2 regions of the Pseudomonas sp. HC1(2025) genome follow, and region 1 is predicted to be linked to the other one. Evidence: riboswitches for the same ligand, from Rfam matches in the RefSeq annotation. Region 1 holds a riboswitch; the other holds the start of a gene.

Evidence for each region. A riboswitch is a leader RNA that binds a small molecule or an ion and turns the genes downstream of it on or off. The one in region 1 is predicted to bind manganese.
Region 2: another riboswitch for manganese. It lies ahead of ACSSVH_RS21525 (TMEM165/GDT1 family protein); the one in region 1 lies ahead of mntP (manganese efflux pump MntP).

What each region holds. Positions count from the first base shown of each region.
Region 1 is NZ_CP196017.1:2,726,218-2,733,978, forward strand. Features, by position in the region: gene ACSSVH_RS12410 (ArnT family glycosyltransferase) at 1-1,210, opposite strand, end outside; gene ACSSVH_RS12415 (glycosyltransferase family 2 protein) at 1,210-2,196, opposite strand; gene ACSSVH_RS12420 (GtrA family protein) at 2,177-2,584, opposite strand; gene mntP (manganese efflux pump MntP) at 2,769-3,332, opposite strand; yybP-ykoY riboswitch at 3,337-3,509, opposite strand; gene ACSSVH_RS12430 (sensor histidine kinase) at 3,562-4,947, opposite strand; gene ACSSVH_RS12435 (response regulator) at 4,944-5,606, opposite strand; gene ACSSVH_RS12440 (PepSY domain-containing protein) at 5,766-6,032, shown strand; gene ACSSVH_RS12445 (cytochrome b/b6 domain-containing protein) at 6,032-6,577, shown strand; gene ACSSVH_RS12450 (sialidase family protein) at 6,628-7,761, shown strand, end outside.
Region 2 is NZ_CP196017.1:4,821,209-4,828,969, reverse strand. Features, by position in the region: gene ACSSVH_RS21555 (CPXCG motif-containing cysteine-rich protein) at 12-194, shown strand; gene ACSSVH_RS21550 (putative signal transducing protein) at 210-470, shown strand; gene ACSSVH_RS21545 (SOS response-associated peptidase) at 507-1,127, shown strand; gene ACSSVH_RS21540 (methyl-accepting chemotaxis protein) at 1,258-2,001, opposite strand; partial or broken gene ACSSVH_RS21535 (HAMP domain-containing protein) at 2,116-2,310, opposite strand; gene ACSSVH_RS21530 (M48 family metallopeptidase) at 3,618-4,436, shown strand; gene ACSSVH_RS21525 (TMEM165/GDT1 family protein) at 4,559-5,143, opposite strand; yybP-ykoY riboswitch at 5,232-5,353, opposite strand; gene ACSSVH_RS21520 (methyltransferase) at 5,404-6,402, opposite strand; gene ACSSVH_RS21515 (2-hydroxyacid dehydrogenase) at 6,434-7,399, opposite strand; gene ACSSVH_RS21510 (LysE family translocator) at 7,484-7,761, shown strand, end outside.

The DNA.
Region 1 (7,761 bases):
AATAGGAGCGGCGGCCCCAGTAGTAAAGGCTTCCCGGCGCGCTGGCTTGCAGTTGCTGCCAGGCGTAGGCGAGGTCGCGCTGGTTGTTGGGCCGATCAAAGGCACGGCCATCGATTGCGGCAATCGGCAGCCACACGGGCAAGAGCAGTGCCAGCATCAGTCCAGTGACTATTTTCCCGGTGCTCCAGCGCGCCTGATTGAGCGCCCCTGCCAGTAACAGGCTCCAGGCCGGTAGGGCCGGCAACAGGTAAGTCCACAGGATATTGCCGGAGAACGTGAAAAAGGCCGGGGTTGCCAGGGCCCACAGGGTGATGAACGCGTAGTAGCGTCCCGACAGCACCGAGCGGCGAAAGCCAATGTAGAGCGCGGGTAGCAGCAGGGTCCACGGGAAAAACGCCAGCAGCAGATCCAGCCAGATGGCACCGATTGGCCGGGCATGGGCGCTGCCGTACAAGTCGCCGGCCCAATCGCTGACGACATAGCGCTTCCAATGCTCGCCCACGAGGAAGTAATCAAGAAAGCCGGGGGTGCGTTGTTCGGCAAGCAGGTACCAGGGCACGGCGATCAGCAGCATCAGCAAAACGCCGGTGAGCCAGGGCAAGCGCAAAAAAGCGCGCCACTGGCGATAACCAACGGTCCAGGCGAACGCGGGAATGGCGACCAAGACCACTGCCAATGGCCCCTTCGCCAACAGGCCAAGACCCAGGCCGGCGAATCCTGCCAGCGCCCACCGCCGGTCGCCTTGTGCCACGCCGCGCCAAAAGCCGTAGGTGGCCAGCAGGACCGAGAAACTCAGTGCCGGATCAGTCAGCACCACCCCCGCTGACAGCAGGCCGAGGGTCGAGCTGGAAAAGATAATCGCCGCCAGCACGGCGGTTTTTTCATCCGCTTGCTCACGGGCAAAACGAATGATGATCAGGCAACTGGCCACATGAAACAGCCACGCCGGAACACGAATCGCGAATTCATTGATGCCCAGCCACTGCATGGCCAGCGCCTGGCTCCAGAACGACAGCGGCGGCTTGCCCCAAAACGGCACATCCACCTCGAACAGCGGGGTTACCCAGTTACCGAGTACCAGCATCTTGCGCGCCATTTCTGCATAGCGGGCCTCTGAGGTGTCCATCAGCGGGTAGAGCCCCAGGCTTGCCAGGCGCAGGCCCAAAATGGCGATCAATAGCAGCCATAGCGTACGGGTCGTCATAGTCATCAGCGGTTTTCTTGTTCGCGAGGGTGTGTGGGGCAGGTGTGTTCCGGGCGTTCGGGGGTTTCGCCGAGCAGCCTGTCGAGCAGGTAGATGGGACGCTGCCTGACCTCGCTCAACGTCGCGCCCAGGTATTCGCCGATCATCGCGATGCCCAGGGCGATGAACGCGGCGATGCCCATGATCACGTGATGGGAACTGAAGGTATTGACGCTGACCTGATAGATGATCAGGACCAGGGTCGCGATGAAAATCACCAGGCTGAGCAGGCTGAACCAGCGCAACGGCTTGCGCGAGAGGGCCAATACACCTTCGATACCCAGGTCGATCAGCGCCAGCGGCCCCCATTTGCTGAGGCCGGCGCTGCGTGGTTCACGGTCGTAGGGCAGCTCGATAGTATTGAACCCCAGCCAACTGATCAGGCCCTTCATGAACCGTGTGCGCTCGGGCATGCATCGCAGCGCTGCCAGGGGCGCAGGGCCAATCAGACGGAAGTCGCTGACGTCGGCAGGCACATCAAACTTGTCGGCCAGGAAGTTCATCAGTTTGTAGTAGAGATGGGCACTGATCCGTTTGCTTGACGTATCAGACAGTCGAGTGCGGCGCTGCATATTGACGATATCGCTGCCAGTCAGCCAATGATGAACCATTAATGGAATAAGTTCGGGTGGGTCTTGCAGGTCTGCGTCAATAAATAACAACCCATTGCCACCGGCATAATCAATACCGGCGACCATCGCCGCTTCCTTGCCGAAGTTGCGGCTCAGGTTTAGGCAGCGAACCCCCGGTACCCGGCAATAACCCGCCAGCAGCGCCAGTGTTTCATCGCGACTGCCGTCGTTTACATACAACACTTCATGGCGAATGGTTAATGTGTCCAGCACAGCCATTAATCGTTTATGAAAGAGTGGCAGTACCTTGGCTTCGTTATAACAGCAGACAACCACACTGAGCAGCGGGCGCAGAGGGCGCTCAGGTCTTGATGGGTTCATGGCGAAAGCTCCAGTGCTGATTGATTCGGTATGTGAGCAACGTCAGGGCGAGGGTGGTCAGCCCTTGCATCAGCCATAGGTGCTGGGGCCAGAGCGCCAGCAGCAAGGCCATCAGCCCCAGGTTTGCCGCGTTATAGGCGAGGGCCGTGATGCAAAAGCGCAACCATTGATAAGTATCGGGTGGGCGGGGGGGTGTGAACGTCCAGCGTTTGTTGCCTTGGTAACTTACGGCGGTGCCGATTAGTCCGCCCAGTAAAGTCGCTATTAATGCCGGTAGCGCCAACGACAATAACAAAAGTGTTAGGTAGTGAGCGCCGGTGGCAAGTACTCCAACTGTTAAATAACAAGGTAGTCGCGCGCAGGTGTTGTGGGACGCAGGGGCTGTCATCGAGAGAGTTACACGTATTCAAGAGTCTGTATGGTGCTGACTTTAACGACTCATGAATGTGCAAATGTGAAAAAGATGTTTGAAGTGGCTCATATTGCCAAAGTGTAATTTTAGTGTTGGCTAGTTGTTATAAGTCACCTATAGAAAGGGGCAGTCGGTCCCTTTCTATAGGAAAGATGGAGGATTAGACCGACAGGTGCTCATACAAAATCGTTGCACCCACAATCATCAGCACGACCCCGCCCACGATCTCTGCACGTTTGCCGAACATCGTGCCGAGGACCCGGCCGAGCATCACACCAATGGTGACCATGGTCATGGTCGCCAGGCCGATGGCGGCAGCGGCCACCCAGATGTTCACATCGACAAACGCCAGGCCGACGCCCACAGCGAGGGCATCGATGCTGGTGGCAAATGCGGTGACGGCAAGGACCAGGAAGGAGTGCTGGGCGCTTTTCTCTTCGGCCTCGTCTTCGTGCTTGAGGCCGTTGTAAATCATGTGCAGGCCCAGTACCACCAGCAAGGTGAAGGCGATCCAGTGGTCCCAGTCTGCCACCCAGCGCGTGGCGGCCTGGCCGATCAGCCAGCCGATAATCGGGGTGATCGCTTCGATGACGCCGAAAATCAAACCGGTACGCAGCGCTTCCGACAGGCGTGGTTTGTGCAGGCTGGAGCCTTTGCCGATCGCGGCGGCAAAGGCGTCGGTGGACATGGCCAGGGCCAGGAGAATGAGGGAAACAGGATTCACGGGCGCTCTTCCAGTCGGGCTATGAGTCAACGACACAACCACACGCCCGACTTTAGGCATGGATGTGTCGCTGGTCTCACCAACCAAAAGGTGTTCGTACCACGGCAGGTTGCCGAGAATGTTGATACGAACGCTTGCGAAAGACTCGCAAGCAGGCTACTCCCCAACGAGGTGCGGGATCTTATGCGGGCAAACATGAAAAAAACGTCAAAACCGCCCCGCGGGCTGCTCAACCTTTAGGAAGCGGCGCGCCCTCGTTGATCCGCAGTTCAGCGCACAGCCCGCCCTGGGGCAGGTTGTACAGCTGCAAGGTGCTGCCGATCTTGCTGACGATCATCTGCACAATCGCCAGGCCCAGCCCGGCGCCATTGGCATGCCCCTGGCTGTAGAACCGCTCGAACAGGCGCGCATATTGACCTTCGTCGATACCCGGGCCGGCGTCCTCGACACTGATGTACACCGCCCCCGACGCCTGCGGTTGCACCTGCACGCGAACCTCGCTGCCGGGTGGGGCGAAGTTCAGCGCATTGGTCACCAGATTCTGCAGGGCGATCGCCAGGGCGACGGGGTCGGTCTTGACCAGGCAGTGGTGGTCGCTGTCGAGGATCAACTCGATACCCTTTGCCAGCGCCAGGGGCGTCAGTTCGGCCAGTTCCTCACGCACCAGCGCGGTCAGTTCCACATCGCATCGATCGGGGTTGGCCAGGCGCGGCTCGATACGCGCCATGGTCAGCAACTGGCTGGCAATGCGTGTGGCGCGGTCGACGGCGCTGACCAGGAACTCGAGAGCTTCCTCCCGTTGTTGTGGGGTGCTGGCCAACTGGGCGTTCTGCGCATGGATCCGCAGGATCGCCAGGGGCGTGCGCAATTCGTGGGCCGCATCGGCGATAAAACGGCGCTCCCGCGCCAGCAGGTTGTCGATCTGTTGCAACAGGCGATTGAGCGCGGTCTGCATGGGCTCCAGGTCGTGGGGCAGGGGGCGCAGGTTGAGCGGCTTGAGGGTTTCGGTATTGCGTCCACGGATGGTGTGGGCCATTGCGCGTAACGGCTGCAACCCCCAACCGATGGTCAGCCAGATCAAGGCGGCCAACAGCGGCACGCCAATCACACTGGGCCACAGCGTATGGCCGACGATGCGCTGGATCAGGTCCTGGCGGATGTCATCCCGCTCGCCCACCCAGATCAGCAGCCCTTGCTGCGGATCCTTGAGCAGGAAGGCGCACCAGTCATGACCGTTCTCCACCAAGTCGTGGGAACCGAGGGTCGCGGGTGGTGCCTTCAGTTCCGGGGCTTCTGCCGAGCGCACCAGCAACTGGCCGTCACTGCGCCATACCTGGAACGTCAGGCGGGTCTCGTAAGGGTGCGCCGCGCCATCTTCGCCCACGCGGCTCATGGCGGCGTCGAAGGCCTGGTAGAGCCGGTTCCAGTCGTTGTCACCCGGCGCGCGCTGTGCCAGCACGCCTTGCAGCAGGCGCGCACTTTGCGCGAGCTGGGCGTCATACACTTCTTCGATCTCGTGGTGGCTGTCGCGCAGCACCAGCCAACTGATCAGCACATCGCCCAACAGGACGAGGATCAGCACCGGCACCAGGATGCGTGTGCGTATCGAGGTCATGGCTTGAGTTCCATCACATACCCGACGCCGCGCACCGTGCGGATCAACTCGGTCGAAAGTTTTTTGCGCAGGTTATGGATCAGCACTTCCAGGGTGTTGCTCTCGACTTTTTCCTGCCAGCCATACAAGGCGCGGGACAGGCGCTCGCGGGTCACCACGTTGCCGGGGCGCGCCAACAGTTGGTGGAGCAGTTGGTACTCCATCGGCGTCACCACCACCGGGTTGCCATGCCAGGTGACCTGTTGGCCAACCGGGTCCAGGCACACGCCCGCATGCTCCAGCAGTGGCTGCGCGCGCCCGTGGCTGCGCCGCAGCAAGGCACGGATGCGTGCCTTGAGTTCGTCGACATCGAAGGGTTTGACCAGGTAGTCGTCAGCCCCGGCATCCAAACCGGCAATCCGTTCGGCGGTGCCGTCACGGGCAGTGAGGATCAAGACCGGCAGGTTCAGTGGCTTGTCGCGCAGTTGGCGCAACAGGGCCAGGCCGTCGAGGCGTGGCAGGCCGAGGTCGAGCAGCAACAGATCGAAGCTTTCGCTGCATAACGCATGCAACGCGCTGGCGCCGTCCTGCAACCAGTCCAGGGTATAGCCCTCGCTGCTCAGGGCGACGCGGATGCCTTGGCCGAGGGCCCGATCATCTTCGACCAACAATAGGCGCATGGTGTGTTCCCGGGTGTGATATCGGCGGCATCATGCCGCTGGCGAGGCGGTGGTGGCAGCCCGGGTGACGAGAAACATGTAACCACTCATGTCCAACTAAGACTTGGTTAAGATTGGTTTTGCACAGTGGGGCCTTCCTCACCGAGCGAGAGTGTTTCCATGGGCAAAATTCTGTTGTTGTCGCTGATTGTCGCCAGCCCCCTGGCCCTTGCCGGCCCGCAATGCACCACTGCCGAACGCTCGCAATGGCAAGACCCGCAGGCGTTCCAGGAGCAGTTGAAGGCCCAGGGCTACCAGATCAGCAAGTTCAAGGTCACCGATGGTAACTGCTACGAGATCTACGGGTTCGACAAGGACAAGCGCAAGGTCGAGATCTACCACGATCCGGTCAGCGGCAAAGCGGTCAAGACCGAGATCAAGGGCTGATGCCGGGCAACTCCATAGCACTGTGGGACCCGCTGGTGAGGCTGTTTCACCTGTCCATCGCCGGGGTCTTTGTCGCCAACTACTTCTTTACTGAAGCCGGTGACGACTGGCATGTCTGGCTTGGCTACTACGCCATGGGCTGGCTGCTGGTACGGCTGCTGTGGGGTTTTGTCGGGCCACGCAGTGCGCGCTGGGCGGACTTCTGGCCGACCCCGGCAAGGCTCGCCGCCCATGTGCGTGCCCTGCGCGCCAGGCGCCCGGAGCATCGCCTCGGGCACTCGCCGTTGGGCGCACTGGTAATGCTGTTGATGCTGCTGGCGATGCTGACGGCGGGCCTGAGCGGCTGGGCCATGGAGGAGGTCGATGCCTTGTGGGGCGCCGATTGGCCGTTGCAGGTGCATGAAACCGCGGTCGATGGCCTGCTGGTGCTGGTCTGCCTGCATATCGCAGCGGCGGTAGTTGAAAGTGTCCAGGTACGCGACAACTTGCCGTTATCGATGCTGACCGGTCGCCGGCGTCGGTTGCCGGATGATGCTGCGCACTGAAGCCGCTGTCCTGTGTTTACTCCCCACCCTGCATTTGCCATGAGTCCACTATGCGCATGCTGTCTTTTCGCTTGAAATTGATTGTTGCCAGCCTGGCGCTATGCCTGGTCTTCTGGGCGGCCTGGCGCAGTCATCCGGCCCATGTCCTGGCGCCTTTCGCACGGCCTGCCGTGCCTGTGGCCGCCAGCGCCGAGCCGGTCTACAACAGCCGGTTCGTGTCCTCGCAGTTGGATGACTTTGTGCATTCGTCGTCGGTCACCGCACTGCCGGGCGGCGACTTGATGGCCGTGTGGTTTGCCGGCTCGCGCGAAGGCGCCGCCGATGTGCAGATCCGCACCGCACGGTTCGACGCCAAGACCACGGAGTGGGGCGCCGAGCAGGTGTTGGCGACCCGCGAGTCGACCCGTGATGGCACCGGGCGCTACATCCGCAAGCTGGGCAACCCGGTGATCGCCCTCGCGCCGGATCAGCGCCTGTGGATGTTCTATGTGTCGGTGTCTGTCGGAGGCTGGGCCACCAGTGCGATCAATGTGATGGTTTCCGAGGACCTGGGGCGCAACTGGTCGGCGCCGCGGCAACTGATCACCTCGCCGTTTTTCAATGTCAGCACGCTGGTCCGCGCCGCGCCGGTGTTTCATGCCGATGGCTCGATTGGCTTGCCGGTCTATCACGAACTCATGGGTAAGTTTTCCGAGTACCTGTACCTGAGCGCGGACGGCGCGGTGATTGATAAATTTCGCATCAGCCGGGGCAAACATTCGCTACAGCCGACCATTGTGCCCTTGGATGAAAGGCGCGCCGTGGCGATGCTGCGTTATGCCGGCGACACCCATCACCGCGTGCTGGCCAGCCGCACCGATGATGCCGGGCAGACCTGGAGTGAGCCGTACCCACTGGAACCGGCCAACCCCAACTCGTCCCTGGCGGCAGTCGGTACTGCCGGCAACGGCCTGCTGGTGGCGCTCAACGATCTGCGTGACGGGCGCTTCAAACTCAGCCTGTATGGCACCGACGCAGACCTCAATGACTGGCGCAATGTGATCGAGTTGGACCAGTCACCGGATCCGCTCGGCCAACCCTTCGCCCCCGAGGCCTACAAGGCGATCATCGGCGCCGGTTTCCGAGCCTCCAGCGGTGCGCGGCGCCTGCCGTTGGAGCAACGTTTCCTGAGCAGCCTCGATTAC
Region 2 (7,761 bases), 2.1 Mb from region 1:
TGGAGACCGCGATGCTCGAAAGTGCGCTGTACGATTGTCCTTATTGTGGTGAACGGATCGAGACAAGCGTGGATTTGTCCGGTGGCGACCAGAACTATATAGAAGACTGCCAGGTGTGCTGTCGGCCGATCATTTTCGACCTGCAGGTCCACGGCGATGAATGGATGCTCGAAGTGCGCAGCGAGAATGAATAAAGGGGGGGGGCGGCCATGCAACGAATCTACGAGCCGGAAAACCTGATGGAAGGCGAGTTGCTGCAACAAATGCTCGCCAGCGAAGGCATCGACGCCCATCTGGTGGGGCGCCATCTGCTCGGTGGCACGGGTGAACTGCCGATCTTCGGCCTGTTGGGCCTGGAGGTGGAGAACGACCAGGCCACCTACGCCCGCGAGTTGATCACCGCCTATATCGGTGCGCAACCGCTGCCCGGCGATGAACCCGACAGCTACCCCGACGTGCTGGTCTGTTAGGCTGTCGGCCGGTTTACCCAAGAGTCGTGTTGCCCCATGTGTGGACGTTATGCCCTGTTTCGCTGGAATCCCGCCTTTGCTGCCTTGCCGGGATTCCCGGCGGATCAACAGGCCCAGTGGAATATCTCCCCCAATGATTCAGTGCTGATCCAGCGCGCCACCGATGGCCAGCGCACCCTGGCGCGGGCACGTTGGGGGCTGACGCCGCCGTGGCTGACCGATCTGTCCCGCACGCCGGCCCACGCCCGCGCCGAAACCCTGGCCGAACAGCCGATGTTTCGCGAGGCCTTTCGCCTGCGCCGGTGCCTGCTGCCAGCCAATGGCTTTTATGAATGGCGCGGCACCCAGCGCAAGCGGCCGTACTGGCTCACGCCGGGGGAGGGCTCGACCCTTTTTTTCGCAGCGATCTGGGAGGCCTACCCGGTGCAGGAGCAAGTGTGGCTGAGCGCGGCGGTGGTGACCCAGGCGGCGCAGAGCCAGCGCCGGCCGTTGATTCTGGACGCGGCGGGGCAAGCGGCCTGGCTGGATCCCGAGACGCCGTTGCATGTGTTGCAGGGCTTGCTGGCCAGCGAGCCGGCGGCGTTGCGTGAGCGGGTGCTGGCTAACATGGTCAATGATCCGAAGCTCAATGGGCCGGAGTGTTTGACCCCGGGTTGAGACTGGGAGTTGTGTGGGGGATTCGCTGGCGCCATCGCAGGCAAGCCAGCCCCCACATTTTGATTTGTGAATACCTTCAAATGTGGGAGTTGGCTTGCCTGCGATACGGCCCCAAACTCCACTGAAACCTTCAGACCTTGAACTGATTGATCAGCCGCCGCTGCTGCTCCGCCAACTGGGTCAGCCCCGCACTGGCGGCGCTGGACTCATCCGCCCCGCCCGCCACCTCATTGGCCACCTGGCCGATATTGATCACATTGCGGTTGATGTCCTCGGCCACCGCGCTCTGTTCCTCCGCCGCACTGGCAATCTGCGTATTCATGTCATTGATCACCGACACGGCCTGGGTGATGGTCTCCAGGGCCTGCGCGGCCTTGGCGGCGTGTTGCACGCTTTCATCGGTGCGCTGCTGGCTGTCTTCCATGACCTGCACCACATCCCGCGTGCCTTGCTGCAATTGCTGGATCATGGCCTGGATTTCTTCGGTGGCCTTCTGGGTTTTCTGCGCCAGGTTGCGTACTTCGTCGGCCACCACCGCAAAACCTCGGCCCTGTTCGCCGGCCCGGGCGGCTTCGATGGCGGCGTTGAGAGCCAGCAGGTTGGTTTGCTCGGCAATGCCGCGAATGGCAATCAGGATCGCGTTGATGTTCTCGCTGTCCTTGGCCAGGGCCTGGACTACCGTCACCGCCTTGCCGATCTCCAGGGCCAGGGCGCCGATGGAAGTGGAGGTGTCGCGCACGATCTGCATGCCCTGGCTTGCAGCCTGGTCGGCATGGGTGGCGGCCTGGGCTGCCTGGGTGGCATTACGCGCCACGTCCTGGGCGGTGGCGGTCATTTCGTGCACGGCCGTGGCGACCTGGTCGATCTCGACCATTTGCTTGTGCACGCCCTGGTTGGTGCGGATGGCAATGTCGGCGGTGTGTTCCGACGAGTCGCTGACCTTCTGTACCGAGTTCACCACCTGGCTAATCATGCCCTGCAGCTTGATCAGGAAGGTATTGAAGCCGGCGGCAATCGCGCCCAGTTCATCGGCGCGGTCACTGGTCAGGCGACGCGTCAGGTCGCCTTCGCCCTGGGCGATGTCATTGAGCATCGCCACCATTTGCTTGAGTGGGCGGGCAATGCCGTGGCCCACCAGCCAGATCACCAGCAGGCCGATGCCGGCAATCAGCAGGCCGACCATGGTCATGCCGAAGATATCGGTCTTGCGCTGGGCGTCCAGGTCGCCTTGGAGGGTGTGCAGGTCGGCCATTACCGCGCCCAGGGGCAGTTGCAGCATCAGGGTCCAGCGCGCATCGGTCTGGCCGATATTGAAGGGCAGGAACAACTCGATATGCCCGTTTGCCTGGTCGATGTCGTAACGCACGTCGCCGACCTTCAACTGGCCGAGGTTCTCCAGTTCATTCTGGTCGAGCAGGTCGCTGGCCTTTTCCCCCAGTTTGCTCGGGTCCTTGGTGTAGGCCACCAGGCGGCCGTTGCTGGAAATCAGCGCCATTTCGCCAGCGCCGTTGTAAAGCTTCTGGTCGGCGGCGGTGAGCATTTCCTGGATGAAATTGACCGACAGGTCGGCGCCGACAATGCCCTGGAACGCGCCGTCGATCATGATCGGTTCGATAAACGAGGCCAGCATCACCGTGGTGTTGCCCACGCGATAGGGCGCCGGGTCGATGGCGCAGGGCTTCTGGGTTTCCTTGGAGCAGAGGTAGTACTCGCTGGCGCGAATGCCGGTGGCGAGGATTTTCTGGTCGGTCAGGTCGGCGAGTTTTTCCAGGCCCAGGCTGCCATCCTGATTGCGGAACCACCAGGGCATGAAGCGCCCGTTGGCAGGTTCTACGCCGACGACGGCGGTGTTCAGGTAGTTGGCATCATTGTGGTCGATGGCATTGGGTTCCCAGGCGATATAGGAACCGAGGATTTTCGGGTTGCGTACCACCGTTTCGTGCAGCAGGTTGATCAGTTGTTCACGGCTGACCTGCAGCGGGGCCGCGCCGTTTGCGTCCTTCATGCCCATCAGCGCATTGGTGGTGGCCAGGCCTTTGGCGGTCACCAGCGGCGCTTCCAGCTCGCGTTGGATCAGCGTGGCCTGGGTTTGCGCCAACGCCGTAAGGCGTTGCTCGATGATTTGCTCGAATTGCGCCTGGGTGCGGTCCTGCACCATCTCTTGGGTCCGGGCGCCGGCGAACAGCGCGTATAGCACCAGGGCCGCCACGACACTCAGGACAATGGCCCCGGCCAACGCCGCGACAGAAAACTGAATCGACTTGAATTTCATGAAGGCTCCGGGCGCTTGGTGGGCATGATCTGCCTTTATGTATCGGCCACAGGCCACGCAGACATGAGGCGCTGCCCTGCAAAAGAACCAGGCATGTCGTTTATAGAATGGTCGTGGGCGTCGGTGGCCTCTGAAATTAGCGGTTAAGCGTCAGGTGTATCTGGCGCCGATACATGAGAGGGCCTACGATACGCGCCATGTTTTCAGGGAGAATGTGCATGAAAAAATCATTGGCGGTAACGGCATTGAGCGCAGCCTTGCTGCTCGCCGGTTGCCAGTCGGTCAACACCACCAGCGGCGGTGCCGTGGGTGTGGAACGCAAGCAGTACATGTTCAGCATGCTGTCGAGCCAGGAAGTCGACCAGATGTACGCGCAGTCGTACCAGCAGACCCTGGGCGAAGCCAGTGGCAAGGGCCTGGTAGACAAGACCAGTGCCAACGCCAAGCGTGTGCAGGCCATCGCCAAGCGCCTTATCGCCCAGGCCCCCACCTTCCGTCCGGATGCGGCGCAGTGGAAGTGGGAAGTGAACCTGATCAAGAGCGACGAGATGAACGCCAACTGTGGGCCTGGCGGCAAGATCTTTGTCTACAGTGGCTTGATCGACACGCTCAAGTTGACCGATGACGAGCTGGCGGCGGTCATGGGCCATGAAATTGCCCACGCCCTGCGTGAACATGGCCGCGAAGCCATGTCCAAGGCTTACGGCATCGAAATGGCCAAGCAGGGCGCTGGCGCATTGTTGGGCCTGGGCCAGGACAGCATGGCGCTGGCCGACACCGTGGCCAACTACGGCATGACCTTGCCTAACAGCCGCAGCAATGAGAACGAAGCCGACCTGATCGGCCTGGAGCTCTCGGCCCGCGCCGGTTACGACCCGAACGCGGCGATCACGCTGTGGAACAAAATGGCCAAGGCTTCCGAAGGCGCACCGCCTGAATTCATGAGCACCCACCCGGCCTCCAGCAGCCGGATCGCCTCGTTGCAGGCGGCGATTCCCAAGGTGATGCCGCTGTACCAGCAGGCCAAGAAGTCCTGATAATCCAGGCCTTGTGAAGGTCCAGATGTGGGAGCTGGCTTGCCTGCGATGGCGGAATGTCAGGTTAGATATATTTAACTGACCCACCGCCATCGCGGGCAAGCCCGCTCCCACATTTGCAATTAGATCCAGCCGCTGCTTTGCATGGCCTTGTACACCGCCACCAACGCCAGGATGAAGAACGCCGAAGCCGCCAGGCGCCGAATCAAGGTCAACGGCAGTTTCTCCGCCGCGAAATTCCCCGCCAGAACCACCGGTACGTTGGCAATCAACATGCCCAGGGTGGTGCCGATAATCACCAGCCACAACTCGGGGTATTGCGCCGCCAGCATCACCGTGGCGATCTGCGTCTTGTCACCGATTTCAGCGATAAAGAACGCAATCAGGGTGGTCAGGAACGGCCCGAACTTGCGCGAGGTGCTGGCTTCATCATCGTCGAGCTTGTCTGGCACCAGGGTCCACAGGGCCGTGGCGCAGAAGCTCGCGGCGAGGATCCAGTGCAGCACCGCATCCGAGAAGAAACTGCCAAACCAGGCACCCACGGCACCGGCAGCGGCGTGGTTGGCCAGGGTCGCGGCGATGATGCCGGCGATGATTGGCCAGGGTTTGCGAAAGCGTGCGGCGAGGATGAGCGCGAGCAATTGCGTCTTGTCGCCGATTTCGGCCAAGGCAACGATTGCGGTAGGAACGAGAAGTGAATCCAGCATCAGGTAGGTTTCCAGGGGCGGGTCGACACGGCTATGACACGTACAGCCTTCCCGCCCCGGGTAAGGTGTGCGTGTCATAGGTCTTGTCAAACCCCGGTCCGTCTGTGCGGACTCCTGGGTCGCATACGCCATGGTCTGCTGACCAAGTATGTTGACGTATGCCGGACGAGCATGTTGCTCGTGGGAGACTACTCCCCTAGGACGGAGCGGATTCTGCCTTGGCAAAATCCATTCGGCAAGCCTTCTTTTTCAAACGCCCGTCAGCCGCGCTTGGCCCGATAGATGCGAAAACCCTGGCCCTCGGCCTTGACTGCGCACACGCCCAGGTGCTCTTCGATCAGCGGTTGATACTTCAGGAAGCTATTGGCGACTAGCCGAAGTTCGCCGCCGTTTTTCAGATGTTGGCGTGCTTTTCGCAGCAGGTTTTCTGTGGCGAAATAATCCGTGTGTACCCCGACATGGAACGGCGGGTTACTCAGAATCGCATCCAGGCCCATGGGCGCGGCGTCGATGCCATCACCGGTCAGCACTTCGCCTTCCAGGCCATTGGCCTCCAGGGTCAGGCGACTGCTAGCGGTAGCAAAGGCGTCCACATCAAGCAGGGTCACGGTGTTGTGCGGGTAGCGCCGCTTGACCGCCGCGCCCAACACGCCGGCGCCACAGCCGAAGTCCAGCAGATGACCGCTGGGCAGTTTGTCCAGGTGTTCGAGCAACAGCGCGGTACCGCGATCCAGGCGGCCATGGCTGAACACGCCCGGCAGACTGACGACCTTGAGCGGTCCGTCGGCCAGTGGCACTTCAAACACCTGGGCCAGGCTCGCCAGTTCCGGCGCCGCCGGAGCATCGGCCACGGTGGCCAGCCACAGCTGGCAGTGCCGTGCGTTGTCGAGCTTGCGTGGCTTGCCGAAGGCGTTCAGTTGCTTGGCGGCGCTTTCGATGCCGCCGCGTTTTTCACCCACCAGGTACAGCTCGGCGCCCGGCAGCCGTGCCGCGACGGCCTTGAGGATGTAGTCGGCCAGATCCTTGGACTTGGGCAGGAACACCACCGCCGTGTCGAATGCGCGTTGCGGCACATCGACCCCGAAATGGCTGCGTTCGGCAAACCGCGCATCCAGCGCTGCCTGGTCGCCCGCATGCCAGCACCAGCCATGGGCATTGGGCAGGCGGCCCAGCAGGTCATCGGCGGGCAGGCCGGCCAGCAACACGTTGCCTTGAAAAAGTTCGGCCTGACGAAGCAGTACTTCACTGCGCGGATCCATGGTCTGCTCCCTGAAAAAGGAGCGCAGTTTATCAACTGACGACGCGCTGCGGTGCTCCGCTGAAAAAGCCCCGGGCGTTTTCAGTCAATTGGCCGACGATCCGTTGCCGTGCTTCGCGGCTGCCCCAGGCACTGTGTGGCGTGATGATCAGCCGTGGGATGTCGCTGGCCAGCAGCGGGTTGCCGGTGGTCGGCGGTTCGACGCTCAGCACATCGCTGGCCGCCCCGCCCAGATGACCGCCGCGCAAGGCGTCTGCCAGGGCCTGTTCATCGATCAGGCCGCCGCGCGCAGTGTTGACCACGAACGCGCCCGGCTTGAGCAGCGCCAACTCACGGGCCCCGATAACGTGGCGCGTGTGTTCGTTGAGTGGGCAATGCAGGGTCAGCGCATCGATCTGCGGCAGCAGTTCGTCCAGCGGCACCCGGTCTGCACGGGCCGGGCGGCCGGGGATAGCGCCCAGTAGCACGCGCATGCCAAACGCTTGGGCCAGGCGCGCGACGGCGCCGCCCAACTCGCCATGGCCCAGCAAGCCCAGGGTTTTGCCTTCCAGCTCGACAATCGGGTAATCCAGCAGGCAGAACTGCTTGGCTTGCTGCCACAGGCCGGCGTCGACGTCTTTTTGATAGTCCTTCAGGCGTGTGGCGAGGTTGAGCAGCAGCATGATCGTGTGTTGCGCCACCGATGGCGTGCCGTAACCCTGGCAGTTACTAACGGTAATGCCCCGGGCGCGGGCAGCGGCCAGGTCGACGTTGTTGGTGCCGGTAGCAGCGATCAGGATCAGCTTCAGCTCGGGGCAGGCGGCCAGAGTCTGGGCGTTGAGCAGGATCTTGTTACTGATCGCTACCTGGGCACCTTGCAGGCGTTCGACCACCTGATCGGCCGAGGTCTGCTCACACAGCTGCAAGTCGCTGAACGTCTCGCGCAATTCGCTGAGGTCGAGGTCTCCCTGGTCCAGGGAAGGATGATCAAGGAAGACGGCGCGGCGATTGTTCGTCATCAACTGTACCTTTTGCGACAGAGTTCGAAGGCGTAATCTGCCGAGCCTACCAGATGAAATAATCAGTTACTTCTTGGAGTGTGCATGTACCTCACCGAGTTTTTGACCGTGGCGTTGATTCACCTGCTGGCCGTGGCCAGTCCCGGGCCGGACTTTGCCGTGGTGGTACGCGAGAGCGTGACCCATGGCCGGCGCGCCGGTACCTGGACGGCGCTGGGCGTCGGCTCGGCGATTTTTCTTCACGTTGGCTACTCGCTGCTTGGTATCGGCTTGATCGTGTCCCAGTCCATCGTGCTGTTCAACGCCTTGAAATGGGCGGCGGCGGCCTACCTGTTGTACATCGGCTTCAAAGCCCTGCGGGC